DNA from 3 places in the Exiguobacterium sp. s191 genome. Region 2 is predicted to be linked to each of the others. Evidence: riboswitches for the same ligand, from Rfam matches in the RefSeq annotation. Region 2 holds a riboswitch; each other region holds the start of a gene.
What was found. A riboswitch is a leader RNA that binds a small molecule or an ion and turns the genes downstream of it on or off. The one in region 2 is predicted to bind thiamine pyrophosphate.
Positions count from the first base shown of each region.

Region 1: linked by a shared signal. The riboswitch ahead of tenA (thiaminase II) and the one ahead of thiT (energy-coupled thiamine transporter ThiT) in region 2 are both predicted to bind thiamine pyrophosphate.
Region 3: linked by a shared signal. The riboswitch ahead of thiD (bifunctional hydroxymethylpyrimidine kinase/phosphomethylpyrimidine kinase) and the one ahead of thiT (energy-coupled thiamine transporter ThiT) in region 2 are both predicted to bind thiamine pyrophosphate.

Region 1 is NZ_JACSNC010000001.1:276,906-281,876, forward strand. Features, by position in the region: gene KNQ09_RS01425 (alanine/glycine:cation symporter family protein) at 1-241, opposite strand, end outside; gene abc-f (ribosomal protection-like ABC-F family protein) at 438-2,237, opposite strand; gene KNQ09_RS01435 (DUF1002 domain-containing protein) at 2,514-3,395, opposite strand; TPP riboswitch at 3,590-3,696, shown strand; gene tenA (thiaminase II) at 3,770-4,465, shown strand; gene KNQ09_RS01445 (hypothetical protein) at 4,517-4,825, shown strand; gene KNQ09_RS01450 (glycoside hydrolase family 3 protein) at 4,857-4,971, opposite strand, start outside.
Region 2 is NZ_JACSNC010000001.1:1,338,575-1,343,545, forward strand. Features, by position in the region: gene rpmB (50S ribosomal protein L28) at 1-100, shown strand, start outside; gene KNQ09_RS07260 (amino acid permease) at 241-1,644, shown strand; gene KNQ09_RS07265 (thiamine diphosphokinase) at 1,699-2,301, opposite strand; gene thiT (energy-coupled thiamine transporter ThiT) at 2,303-2,863, opposite strand; TPP riboswitch at 2,924-3,033, opposite strand; gene rpe (ribulose-phosphate 3-epimerase) at 3,056-3,712, opposite strand; gene rsgA (ribosome small subunit-dependent GTPase A) at 3,715-4,620, opposite strand; gene pknB (Stk1 family PASTA domain-containing Ser/Thr kinase) at 4,646-4,971, opposite strand, start outside.
Region 3 is NZ_JACSNC010000004.1:118,643-123,613, reverse strand. Features, by position in the region: gene KNQ09_RS15215 (murein hydrolase activator EnvC family protein) at 4-1,449, shown strand; gene KNQ09_RS15210 (murein hydrolase activator EnvC family protein) at 1,652-2,929, shown strand; TPP riboswitch at 2,993-3,103, shown strand; gene thiD (bifunctional hydroxymethylpyrimidine kinase/phosphomethylpyrimidine kinase) at 3,220-4,023, shown strand; gene thiM (hydroxyethylthiazole kinase) at 4,004-4,771, shown strand; gene thiE (thiamine phosphate synthase) at 4,761-4,971, shown strand, end outside.

The sequences.
Region 1 (4,971 bases), 1.1 Mb from region 2:
TCGCCGCACCGATGAAGAATGACTGGAGAGAAGTGATGCTTTCTCCTTTATCGTCTGTTGTTTGTTCACTTTTATCGAGCGTGACGCGGAACATCTCTTTTAAGTAAGTGAATTGGATGAAGCCAGTTCGGATCGTGAAGTAGATCCCGCCGCCGATCAATACAGCGATTAATACATACGACCATAAAATGTTGTTGGCGTAATCGACACTTCCTTGAATGACTTGCTGAATGGCGTTCATGATGGTGTATTCCTCCCAAAGAATAATAAAAGCTATACGCTAAATTATACGAATTTTCAGACAATAAGCAACAACAAAATAAAATAAAATTTTAAAACTTAATAAAGTTAGCTAAATGTTAGGAGTTAAAAACATTGTAGGTGAACGAAAAAACTGCCACTCTCGGTATCGAGAGTGACAGGCAAGTAAAGCTAAATCATCCATACTGTAGCAATTGTTCGTATAGGTCATCGAGTTGCTGTTGGATGCTTTTAGAAACGGTATCGGTCGGTTTTTCACGTTTTGCTAATTTCTGTTCAAGCCGCTCGATCTGCACTTCTAACTCATGTTGTGACAAGCGTTTTGGTTTTTGAGGGGTTACGTGGAGTGAGGAAGACGTAGCGAACTCAGCACGCTTCTGTTGAGCATACGTATACGTACCATGATAACGCGTCAGACCATTTTCGAGCCACAGGATCTGCGGAAATAGCCGATTCAAGAAATAGCGGTCGTGTGAGACGGCAATCAATGTTCCAGAAAAATTCTCGAGTGCTTCTTCCAACGTCTCTCTTGATTCAATATCGAGATGATTCGTCGGCTCGTCGAGAATTAATACATTGACCGACGAATGAACGAGGACGGCGAGTTGCAATCGCACACGTTCGCCTCCGCTCAGTGACAAAATGGACCGAAAGACAGTTGGTCCAAAGAACAGGAACCGGGCTAGGATATGGCGGGCTTCCGCTTCTGGAACGGCAATCCGGTCTCTAAACCAGTCGATTAACCGCGCGTCCTCCTCGAAATGGGCATGCTGGGACAGGTAACCGATCCGATTCGATGGTCCACGCGTGAGTGTGCCTGCCTCTGGTGATAATTCGTCAAGCAGCAGTGAGAGCAACGTCGATTTCCCGCTCCCATTCGTTCCGACGATCGCGATCCGATCTTGTGCCATGATCTCGAACGAGACGTCATCAAAAATGTGACGGGTTCCGTAAGCAAACGAGAGTTCTTCAGCGCGAAAGACGACTTGGCTCGAGTGATCAGTGGAAGAGAAGGAGACATCAGCGGTTTTGGCTTCGAGTTGTGGTCGTTTAATCCGTTCGATCCGCTCGAGTGCCCGTTCCATCGATTTTGCTTTACGGAATAATTTCTCACTCGGTGGAGACGCTTCGTTTGCCCATTGCCGGAGTCGACGAATCGCTTCCTTCATTTTCTTTATTTTTTTCTGTTGCTCTTGGTAGGCGTGGAACTGTTCCATCAAGCGACGTTCTCGTTCGACGACGAACGCGCTGTAATTCCCTATATAGGTTGTCAGTTCACCGTCCTCGAGTTCAACGATCGAGGTGACGACGGCGTCTAAGAAGACCCGGTCGTGAGAGACGAGCAGGATGGTTCCTGTGTAGTCCCGTAAGAACTGCTCCAGCCATTCCACGGCAGCTAAATCAAGATGGTTCGTCGGTTCGTCAAGAATGAGCAGATTTGGCTCCATGAGTAACATGCGACCGAGACAAATCTTCGTCTGTTCACCACCGCTCAACTGGTGGAAAGGACGAGTGAGTAACGGACGAAGGTGTAAGCCGTTCACCATGCGTTCGATTTTCGAGTCGAGTAGATAGCCATCCTTTTGTTCGAACGCATTCGTCGCTTCCGCATATCGTGCGAGTAGTGCATCGAGATCATCTGGTGCTGTCGCCATCATTTGCTCCAACTGTTGCATCCGAGAACGGATCGCGAGGATGTCTTCAAACGCTGTCCAAAGGACGTCGAGTCCGGTCATCGTCTCACTATATACAGGAAGTTGTTCCAAATAGCCGATCGTCAAACCGCTCTTTTGATAGATGACACCACCGTCCGGTTGCTCAAGGCGAGCAAGCAAGCGGAGTAATGTCGTCTTGCCACTCCCGTTTCGTCCAATCAGACCGACACGGTCGTGTTCGTTTAAGAAGAGGGAAACATCCGTTAAGATCGTTTCGCCTCCGAATTGTTTGGTTAGGTGTTGAATGTCGCAAATCATCATAATCAATTGATCCTTTCGCGCGCATCAAAAAAAGGAGAGCGCAAATAGCACTCTCCCTAACGTGTGAAAGATGCGCTTTGCTGTATTTTTCAATCATGAAGTTCTAAAAAAGGGCAGACGGGTGCCTTAGAACGCCATTCCATGAAAAATCGCGCGCAACAGATACAATTGTTCCATCAACCAGTGTTTGCACGCGGCAAAGTCCATCTTTTCACACCACCTTTCGTTTCAGATATCTCTAGTTTACTATTTTTTTGTCAGTTACGGAAGTCTGAATTATTTGAACACGCCAGCGATTGAACTGAAGAAGTCACTGAGTCCATCGAATAATTTAGCGAAGAAACCTTTCGTTTCTTCTGATGTTGCGAACGCGTGGATGTCTTGCCCCGCATTTTTCAAACCACTCTCGATTTGTCCCCAGTTGATGTTCGCTTGCTCCATTTGATTGAATAGATTCGTCAACCGGTCCATTTGTGCGTCAGACAACTGGATATTGTTGTTTTGAATGACTTGGACGATCAGGTTTTCGATCTCGACTTTGGTTTCCGGTTTTTGATTGGCGATCTCAGCCTTGATCTCATTCATTAAGTCAGCGACTTTATCCGTGCCGACCGTTTTTCCGACGTCTGATGTGACCGATAATTCTTGCTGTGCTAAATCCTTGCGTTCGTCACTTAACTTAATTCCCGTCTCAGCGGAAGTTTGATCGTACGCTTTCATGATTCCTGTCAGTGCCGATGTCCCGGTCACCTTGTAGGGAGAAGTGATCGTGATGTCGGCATCTTTGACACCCGCTGTGACGAGAGCGTTGAGATACATATCCTTTGTCACCCATGTGATGTTCTCCGTCGAGACGGAAAGTCCATCACCTTTTTCCGTCAGTTCAATCTTAGCCGACGAATACATGTTGCCGCCTTTTTGCGACTGTGGAATGTTTTTCCCGAGATATTTTTCTTCGTCAGCAGAAGTTGCGATGATCGGCGTGATGCCTTCCGGTGCATTGAGACGGGAAAGCACCCATGCTTTATCCTTTGCGCCGAGTGACTCCCCGAGTGTGACGATCGTCTTATCGACGACTTGTTCGGCAGATGCGGCTGTCGGGAGTAATAGAGCAGAAGCGATAACGGCTGACGCCATGATTTTTGTTGGTGTATGCATAATGAAATCCTCCAATTTGTAAGTAACAGAATGAATTATAGTATCAGGTACTAAAGTTAGTGTACGAGAACGAAAGAAGTTCGGAATCGGTCTGTAGATGGAGACGGCATCCGTCTTCTGACACTCCATAGTATAGCGAAAAGAGGACAACTTGACTTCCGTTTTCAGCATGCTATAGTGGATGGGAATCGAATAATGACCACTAGGGGAGTCGGTAGACCGACTGAGACGAACGAAGACGTTCGGACCCTTTGAACCTGATTAAGTTCGTACTTACGGAGGGAAGTGGCGTCAAGTCTTGTTCTTCTTGCGCCATGCCCGTGTGTTTCGGGGTGGTGTTTTTTCGTTTCATACTAAACGAGGAGGATGAGATCATGACATTCACACAAGAAATCAAACAAGCGGCACAAGCGTATTGGGACAGTAGTTTTACGCACCCATTCGTTCAAGGAATCGGAGAGGGGACGTTACCACTCTCGAAATTTCGGCATTACGTCATGCAGGATGCCTATTACTTAAAACACTTTGCGAAGATTCAAGCGAAGGCAGCGTCAAAAGCAGACGACTTCGCGACGATCGCGACACTTGCCGAACATGCGACTTCGACTTACGAGGCAGAGCTGACCTTACATCAATCATTTTTTGAGCCGCTCGGTATTACGGAAGCAGATCTTGAAGCATTTGAACCAGCACCGACAGCATATGCGTATGTCTCGCACATGCATCATGCGAGTGAAGGAACGCTCGGTGAGACGATTGCTGCCATCTTGCCATGTTACTGGTTGTATTATGAAGTCGGACAGCAATTACTGACGTGTACTCCGGAAGAAAAAATCTATCAGCAATGGATCGACACGTACAGCTCGGAATGGTTTGAAAAGGTCGTCTTTGAACAGATTGCACGGCTTGATGCGCTGGCGGAACAAGCGAGCCCGACGGAACGCGAGCGGATGAAACGTCATTTCGTGACGAGCTGTTACTATGAGTTACTCTTCTGGCACATGGGGTGGACGGAAGAGACGTTTGCGTCAGTTTACGAAACGATTCCGGCACGAGCGGTATCTTCTTGAATCACTAAATGGTAGAATTAGGAATACCATTTAGTGAGAGTAGGGATTGGAATGGAAATCATCGTGATCGCACTTGTGATTCTCGCGGCATATGTCGTGCAACAGGTGCTCGGAAAAGTAAAAGTGAGATTTGTTGGGTACATCATTCCCATCTTGATGGCGGTGTACGGAACATATGCTACGATTCAGAATTTTCAGGGGTTGCTTCAGTTCGGTTTTACAATGGGGAGTTCCATCGCGACTATCCTAGTCGTCATCCTCTATGTTTCGTTGACTTATTCACTTCATCGTGTCTACAAGCGTTCGAAAGAAGAAGCCGAATATCCGTATCAATCGTTAAAAGACCGAGGCATCCTGTAAAGGAGCTTCGGTCTTTTGGTGTATCACGTCATCATTTTTTCCAGTTTTTAAAGCCGTCACCGAATTTAAGATGCAGTTGATCGGTAAAGACACCGTTCTGAAAGACCGGCACATCAACCGGTAAAGTGCCTTGTGGTTTGAACGTT
Region 2 (4,971 bases):
AGTCAACGTACAAAAAGTACGTATCCTCGTCGACGGTAAGCCGAAAAAGGTTTGGGTTTCAGCTCGAGCTCTTAAATCAGGTAAAGTCGAACGCGTATAAGGCGCAACCACCGGATGGGAATCTTCCCTTCCGGTTTTTTTATGCCCTCATTTATTTTTCTCATAAACTAATTGTCGCTTTTATTGAGAACGCTTACAATAGGAACGTACTTTATTTTGTCAGAATTGGGGGAAGTCATCATGCAACTCAAACGAGAGATGACGAGTCGACACCTGTTCATGATTTCACTCGGCGGAATCATCGGAACAGGCTTATTTTTAGGGTCAGGATTAACGATTTCACAAGCAGGACCTCTCGGGGCGGTCCTCAGTTACATCGTGGGTGGGACCATCATGTATCTGACGATGTTATGTCTAGGAGAATTAGCGGTCTATCTGCCGGTCTCGGGGTCATTTCAGACCTATACGACCCGATTCATCGGACCAGGGGTCGGCTTTGCCGTCGGTTGGATTTATTGGCTCGGCTGGGCCGTGACGGTGGCACTCGAAATTACAGCTGCCGGCAGTTTGATGGACCGCTGGTTTCCGAACGTACCCGTTGTCGTCTGGTGTACCGTCTTTACGGTCTTGCTGTTCGGTCTGAATGCCGTCTCCGCCAAAGCATTCGGTGAAGCTGAATTCTGGTTCTCGAGTTTGAAGGTCCTCGCGATCCTGTTCTTCATCATTCTAGGTGGCGCTGCTTGGTTCGGCTGGTTACCGATGGAAGCAGATCGTCCGACATCGTTATTTGCGAACTTTACGGCAAGCGGTTGGTTTCCAAACGGGATTCTCGGTGTCTTGACGACGATGATTGCCGTCAACTTCGCCTTCCAAGGAACGGAATTGATCGGTGTTGCGGCTGGGGAGTCCGACACGCCCGAAAAATCGATTCCAAAAGCCATCCGCAATACAGTCTGGCGGACGTTCATCTTCTTCGTCTTATCGATTACGATCGTTGGTGCATTAATTCCTTATGAAACAGCTGGCGGAGTCAGCAGTCCGTTCATCATGGTCTTTGATGCGATCGGTATTCCGTACGCTGCTGATTTGATGAACATCGTCGTCTTGACAGCGTTGTTGTCCGTCGGAAACTCCGGATTATATGCGGCGACTCGGATGTTATGGGCAATGGCGCAAGAAGGGATGATTTCAAAGAAATTATCTTACGTCAATGCACGTGGTGTGCCGATGCGGGCGTTGCTCTTTACGATGATGTTCGCGATGTTATCGCTTCTGACCGCATTTTTCGCAGAAGATACCGTCTTCATTTGGCTCTTGTCCTTAGCCGGACTCGGGGCTCAAGTCGGCTGGATTTCAATCTCTGCTTCGCAGCTTGCATTTCGTCGTCAGTTCGTCCGAAACGGACACGATGTATCCGAACTGAAATTCAAGACACCACTCTATCCGGTGTTACCACTGATTTCGTTGACACTTAACGTCGTCGTCCTCGTCAGTCTTGCGTTTCAAGCGGATCAACGAATCGCACTATACATCGGTGTTCCTTTCTTCCTTGTCATGTGGGGAAGTTATCATCTCTTCGTCAAAGGAAAACATCTATCCGCTCAAAGCGACATCCGTGTCGCCCCTTCTCAACTCGAAGAATAATTTCATCTAAAAAGAGGCCGCGGAGTCATCCACGGCCTCTTTCCTATGATTGTGCTATTCCTTAAGCGTCCGCATCATCAATAGTTCTCCTTGATGGAGCTCTACCTTCGCTTCTGACGCACACCATTCATTACTGACGGTCAAGGAACCTCCGACCGGTACTGGATGTGCATCAAGTGGATATTTGACTCCGGATAAGCTTAAAGTCGATGGTACGAGTGGAATGAACGAAAGATAATGATAGCTCCCTGCTTCGACTGCATACGTTCCCTCAGCCAAGTATCGTACCTCTTCTCGTTTCGTCACGAGTCGTGCCTCTGGGTATCGCTTCAATAGATATACATTTTGGACGGTCATGTCGAGCCGCCCACCTGTCGCCCCGATAATGAAGGTATCCTCAAACTGTTTCTTCTCTGAGACTGTACGAAGTGCCAGTTCGAGATCCGTTTCATCTTTCTCGGCCGGATGAACGATTGCCCCTTCTGGTACATAACCAAGAGAATCAAAATCACCAATCGTCAGGTCGCATGTCAGCCCAAACGATTCAATCGTCTGAACACCACCGTCGACACCGACGATAAAGTCACCTGGCTGACAAAACGTCCGTAAATCCGGCGCTTCTTCTCGCGGACCGGCACAGACGAGAATCGCCCGCATCTCAGACGCCTCGTGCCGAATAACGGAGTAAGCGTGGCGCAGTCGTGAATAAAAGACCCGCAACGACACCACAAAGAACGTAAGACGGTACCATGTATGTCGCGTTATAAATCAATGAATACGGTACGACTGGACCTTCGGCATACTCGGCAAAAAAGACGATTCCACTGATGACATGACATATATAACGGAGTCCTGCGCCTAATAACGTCGCCAGGAGAACGAACGCCATCAAGCTTTTCTTTTGTCCATTGCGCGCGGCTAGTCTGACTTGACGCGCGAACAGACCACTTAATCCGACGACACCATACGCAATCGTATAGTCAAGCATCGGTTGAACGATCGTCAAGACTTGTGGAGCGAACATCAATTGAATCGTACCGACAAGCGCTCCCGTGACGACCCCTCCGACGACACCGTGGCGAAATGCCATGACGAAGATCGGTAACATCGCTAAGCTGATTGAGCCTCCTTGTGGCATTTTGAATGGAATCAGTAAATCAAAGACGACTCCGAGACTGGCGAAGATGGCAATTTCCATCATCATTTGTAACCGTTTCATGCTATTTTCCTCCTTCATTGTACGAGAGGACGCAAAAAGGCAGTACGACGAACGCCGTACTGCCTGCGTGCGCCACATCCCTACGTCCGTTTGAACGGAACAGGTTCGAAGGGTTAAAGTCTAAAAGACTCCTCTCAGCCGCTTTTCAAGCGACACCCCTTGCGGTCATCATATTTCGTTTTCTCGTTCTTATTATACGGCAGCCCCTTGACGAATGCTAGTGATCGCTTCCGCATAATCTGGTGCATTGTAGATTGCTGATCCTGCGACGAGAACGTTCGCACCGTTATCGATGCAAAGCTTTGCCGTTTCCGGATTGACGCCACCGTCAATCTCGATTTCAAATGTCAGACCACGCTCTGCTTTCATTTGCGCAAGTGCTGCGAGTTTCGGCATGACACGCTCGATGAAGGCTTGTCCACCGAAGCCCGGATTGACCGTCATCAATAAAACCATATCGACATCCTCAAGGACGTGTTCAATCGTTGATAATGGCGTATGGGGATTCAAGACGACTCCTGCCTTTGCGCCCGCTGCTTTGATTTGTTGCAAGACACGATGGACATGATTCGTCGCTTCGACGTGGAACGTCACGATGTCCGCCCCTGCTTTGACGAAATCCTCGACGAAACGTTCTGGCTGGTCGATCATCAAATGGACATCGAGAATCATATCCGTCTTTTGACGTAAGCTGCTAAGCACAGGTAATCCAAATGAGATGTTCGGTACGAACTGACCGTCCATGACATCAAAATGGATATAGTCCGCGCCTGCTGCTTCGACTGCTTTAACATCGCGTTCGAGATTCGCAAAATCTGCTGATAAGATAGATGGTGCAATTTTAATCATCTTCAATACCTCCGGGCTCGATTCTTGATTTCGTCTATAAACATACCATAGTTCTCATAACGAGAGGACATGATTTCTTGGGCTTCGACGGCTTCCTTGACGGCACAACCGGGTTCATTCAAATGCAAGCAACCTCGGTATTTGCAATCATCTTGTACAGCCACGAATTCAGGGAAACTCCACCGTACATCCTCGATTTCCATATCATACGGAAAATCGAGGTTCGAGAAACCTGGCGTATCGGCAATCAATCCTTCGGCAAGCGGCATCAATGTGACGTGGCGCGTCGTATGACGTCCTCGTCCGAGTGATTTCGAGATCGCACTTGTTTCTAAATCAAGAGAGGGTTCCAGTGCATTGAGCAATGAACTTTTCCCGACACCGGATTGTCCGGCGAGAACGCTCGTTTTTCCAGCAAGTAACGGACGGACTTGCTCAACACCTGCCAACGTCTCACTTGATGTCTCGATGACCGTATACCCAATCTTCCGGTAAGCGGCAATCGCCTCTCGGACAGCCGGTCCTTTAACATCGTCCAGCAAATCCATCTTCGTCAACAGGATGACGGGTTGAATTTCCTTCGCTTCGATCAAAACGAGAAATCGGTCGAGCAAGTGCGCTGAAAAATCAGGTTCTGCCGCCGAGACGACGAGCAATGCCTGGTCGATATTCGCGACTGGAGGGCGTACTAAAAAGTTGTCCCGCTCCTTCACTTCGAGAATATATCCCGTCTCACTTTCGATATGAAGAACGACCTCGTCTCCGACAACTGGACTGATGCCGCGTTTTCGGAAATTCCCTCTTGCCCGTGAACGGACCTCTCCTTCTGGTGTCATGACATCATAAAAGCCACCCTGCAGGCGTATGATCGTTCCTTCTCGATTCTCTTCGATGCGTTGTTCCGTCATCCTATGCACTCCTTTTTCATCACATTCATTGTGCGTCTTTTGCTTGATTGTACGTGATGGTTTTTGAACGATATACCGTATCGTCTTTATAGATCGTAATTTTTCCTTCTTCTCCCGGATCGATTGTCACCGGCACGTCGAATGTCTCATCTTGATCAATCGATTCCTCGATGACGGTCCGCTTCCCTTTCGCGTCTTCCGTCTCAATCCGGATGACTTGTTTCGGTGGTTCCTCGTCCTCGTTCTCGCTGACCGCATCATAGACGACCTTTTCAGGGAACGTTGCCGTCACCGTTTTTTCTTCCTCACCTTTTGAGATGAACACAGTCACGGAGTCGTTCGGTTCGACTT
Region 3 (4,971 bases), on a different contig from region 2:
TACATGAAAAAAACGTTCGCGTCGCTCATCGTTTCCGCACTGGTTCTTTCATCAGCACCTCATTTTGCAGCAGCTGACGATTTAAGTGAACAGAAAGCCAAAAACGAACAACAGCAACAAGACAATGCTAAAAAGCAAAAAAACTTAGAGTCTTCTGTTAATCAAGAAGGTCAAAAAATCTCTAAAACACAACAAGAAGTCAATCGACTAGACGAAGCGTTGAACGAAAAAATCTTTGCTGTCGAAACAAAAGATCGTCAAATCAAAGCAACAGAACGTGAAATCGTTGAACTTGGAAAAGAAATCGAGAAATATAAAGCGAAACTAAAACGCCAAGAAAAATTACTTGGTGATCGTCTTCGTGTCATGCAAGAGAATGATGGAAACTCGATTAAATGGGAGGAAGTCATCTTTGGCGCTAAAAACGTTGGTGACCTCGTAAGCCGTGTCATGGCAGGGAAATCCATTTCAAAACAAGATGATAAAATGATCACGGATTATCAAAATACTCAAAAGCAATTAGCGGATGCGCAACAAGAAGTAAAAGAAAAGAAAGCGCAGTTGGTCGTTGAGAAACAAGAATTAAAACGTCAACAAGCGGATCTTGAATCACAATTAAAAGAGCGGAACAAACGCTTAAAAGAACTACGTAAGAAAAAAGAAAAGTTCGAAACACAATTGATGGATGCAAAAGAAGTCCAACAAATTTTGATTGCGCAAGAAAAAGCGATTGCAGCTGAAAAAGCAGCGCGTGAACGTGAAGCTCGAATCGAAAAAGAACGTCAAGCTCAGGCTGCACGTGAAGCGAAAGCAAGAGCAGAGGCTGAAGCAGCGCAAGCAGCAGCACAAAAAGCAGCAGAAGAGCAAGCCGCTAAAGAAGCAGCAGCTCAGCAAGCAGCACAAGAGAAGGCAGCGCAGTCAGCAAAACCTTCTGGTTCGACGAAACAATCTGCACCAAAACCATCTACACCAGCACCAGCTGCACCTGCTCCAGCGCCGTCAGCTCCTGCGACACCTAAACCGTCACCATCATCAGGCGGACTCTTCATTCATCCAACTGCTGGTGCTGTGACACAAGGGTATGGTTCTGCAGGCGGAGAGAACGGTTATACGTTCCATAACGGGATTGACTTCGGTGGTCCAGTTGGCACGCCAATCGTGGCAGCTGCAACTGGTACAGTCATTACAGCATCAGGTGGCGGACCTTACGGAAATCACATCATGATCGCTCACCAATTGAACGGGAAGACCTATACGACAGTCTATGCACATATGAGTTCATTGAACGCTAGTGCAGGTCAACGTGTCAGCCAAGGTCAACAAATCGGTACACGTGGTAGCACAGGAAACTCAACAGGTCCACACTTACACTTCGAAATTCACGTTGGTGGATACAGCTACAGTGCAACAGGTCCAGCTAACTCAGTCAATCCAATGTCGATGTTTTAATCGTAAAGAATCGTTGCATATGCAACGGTTCTTTTTTTTGTCATTTTCAAAAAACAAATCATATATTACAAAAAACCGTTTTCATTTGAAATGTAAATGAAATTTTTTTGAAACGATTACGGTGCTATAATCTATTTCAGATATGAGAGAAACTTGAATACTATAATAAAATATGAAAAAACATAAGTGAGGAAAACGATATATGCTAAAAAAACTAATTTCTACCATTGTTTTAGGAGCATTACTTATAACAGGAACGCAACCGATCGCAGCAGCGACCATTAAAGAAAAAAAGGCTGAAAATGCCGCTGAACAACGTAAACTTGAAAAAGCGATCAAAAAACAAGAAGCTAAAATCTCAAAAGAGCAACGTCAAATCAATCAAATTGACGCAGCAATCAACGAAAAGATTTTCCAAGTCTCTGAAAAAAATAAACAAATCGAACAGTTGAACGTTCGAATCGATGAGTTAAAGGCAGACATCGTCCGTTACGAAGAAATGTTACAGAAACAGGAAGAACTACTCGGTGATCGTTTGCGTGTTTTCCAAGAGAACGATGGAAACTCGATTAAATGGGAAGAAGTCATTTTTGGATCGAAGGATTTAGGTGATTTATTCAGCCGTGTCATGGCGGGGAAAAAAATCGCTGAGCAAGACGATAAAATGATTTCGGATTACATCGCAACGCAACAAAAATTAGCAGAAGCAAAACAAGCGCTCGTTGAGAAAAAAGCGGAGCAAATGCAAGAAAAGAAAGTATTGCTTGAACAAAAGAAAGCGTTAAAGCTTCAAATGAAAGAACGTAGTGCCACGCTGAAGAAATTACGAAAAGGGAAGACCAAGTTCACGACAGAACTGTTAGACGCAAAAGAACTTCAAGCGACTCTCGAAGCGCAAGAACGTGCAATTGCGGCAGCGAAGGCAGCCGCTAAAGCAGCGGCTGAAAAAGCAGCAGCGGAGAAAGCGGTAGCCGAAAAAGCCGCTAAAGCGAATGCTCAAACAGCAAAACAAGTAGGTAAGAGTTCGGAGTCAACTGATTCTGTTGCCCCGCCCGTTGTTTCGAGTGGAGGGAAATTCGTTCGACCATCTTCTGGTGGAGTGTCGCAAGGATTCGGACCAGCAAGCGGCGCGAACGGTTATACGTTCCACAACGGTGTTGATTTCAGTGGTTCGGTCGGGTCTCCAATCGTCGCTGCAGCAGCTGGAACGGTCATTACAGCATCAGGTGGTGGACCTTACGGCAATCATGTCATGATTTCTCACTTCCTCGATGGACAAGTGTACACGACTGTCTACGCACATATGAGTTCATTATCGGTTCGTGCAGGACAAACGGTCTCTCAAGGTCAACAAGTCGGGACACTTGGTAGTACAGGGAATTCAACAGGACCACACTTACATTTCGAACTACATGTCGGAGGCTATCAATACAGTGCTTCTTCTCCTCTGAATGCAGTCAATCCATTGGCATATCTGTAATCAAAACGGGCTTCGGCTCGTTTTTTTTTCTTCTCTATGCTACAGTTAAGGCGAAACGAATACTTGAGCAACTAGGGGAGCTGGAGGAATCCGGCTGAGAGGAAAACCAATCTGTTTTCGACCCTATTACCTGAACTGGATAATACCAGCGTAGGAAAGTTGAGCCGAACGGATACCGGAATGCGTGTATAACGCTTTCGTATAGCGTCGACTGCTTTTTTACAGCGGTCGACGCTTTTTTTTGTCGGTCACGACTCCCTTACATTGCTCGATGGGAAGGTGAAAAGAACATGAAACATGTACTGACGATTGCAGGATCCGACTCCGGTGGTGGAGCTGGGATTCAAGCAGATTTAAAAACCTTTTCGGCTTTAGGGGTTTATGGAATGAGCGTCCTGACAGCCGTCACGGCGCAAAATACGTTGGGTGTTCAAGCGGTGGAAGAGTTATCCCCAGAAATCGTAGATGCCCAGTTAACGTCGATTTTTTCAGACATTCGTGTCGATGCGATCAAAATCGGGATGGTCTCGAATGCGCAGACGATTCGTGTCATTGCTACACATCTCCGCAAACAGACAGTTCCTATCATATTAGATCCCGTCATGGTCGCTAAAGGTGGTCATGCCCTATTGCGGACGGAAGCTGAACAAGCATTGATTTCAGAACTTCTGCCGCTTGCGACACTCGTTACACCGAATTTACCGGAAGCGGAGCGGTTAACAGGACGATCAGTGACCAATCTAGAGGAAATGCGACTGGCGATGCATCAATTGGCTACACAGACAGGGGCAGTATTACTAAAAGGTGGACATCTCTCAGGAGCTGCAACGGATTTGTTGTTTGATGGGGAAGTGGAACATCGTTTCACATCGGAACGGTTAGACAATCAACATACTCATGGAACTGGTTGTACCTTATCTGCAGCGATTGCAGCACGGATGGCGCTTGGAGAAGATTTAACAGATAGTGTACGACAGGCGAAAAACTATGTCACGGAGGCAATTCGTCATGGATTTGCTCTCGGACAAGGTATTGGACCGACACATCATTTTCACTCACTTTGGAGGGATACACATGTTTACGACCATTCTTGAACACAAACCACTCATTCACCATCTGACGAACACGGTTACGATCAACGACTGCGCGAACGTCACACTCGCTGTTGGAGCATCACCCGTCATGGCGGAAGACATTCGTGAAGTAGAAGAGATGGTTAGACTCGCGCAAGCTCTTGTCTTAAACATTGGTACGATCGATGCAGACATGCAAGCAGCTCAACGACTCGCAGCACGTGAAGCGGGACGTTTGAATGTCCCGATCGTTCTTGATCCAGTTGGAGCAGGGGCAACGACATTACGTACTGCCTTTTCTAAAGAACTCATTGATCTCGGGTGTACGGTCATTAAAGGAAATGCTTCTGAAATCAAGACGTTACTTGGGGAAGATGGGCGAACTAAGGGAGTCGATGCTGCGGGAGATGCAATGATGGATCGAGAAAGCATTCGTGCATTTGCTCGCAAACACCAATCTGTCCTCGTCGTGACAGGTCCGAACGACTACATCACAGATGGAACGCGTGAAATGGAATTACATGTAGGAACACCACGTTTGGGAGACATCACGGGTACGGGCTGCATGACGGCCTCCTTGATTGCGAGCTTCCTCGGTGCAGGATATACGACATTTGAGGCGGCTGTCCACGGGACATTCGTCATGGGAAAAGCAGGAGAACAAGCAGCCTCCGCGCAAGGTCTTGGTGATTTTAAACGAGAGTTGTTCAATGCCATCAGCCTCATGACGGTGCAAGATCTGGTGGAGGTGACAGAACGTGTCAATTGATTACTCCATCTATGCAGTGACGGATCGTCGGTACCATCCTGGAGTCGCGATCGAGACGGTCGTTGAGGAAGCCATTTTAGGTGGTGCAACGATCGTGCAATTACGGGAAAAAACAGCGCAAGGAAAGGAATTCTTCGATCAGGCAGTTCGGTTGAAAGCACTCACGGATCGACACGACATTCCTTTGATCATCAATGATC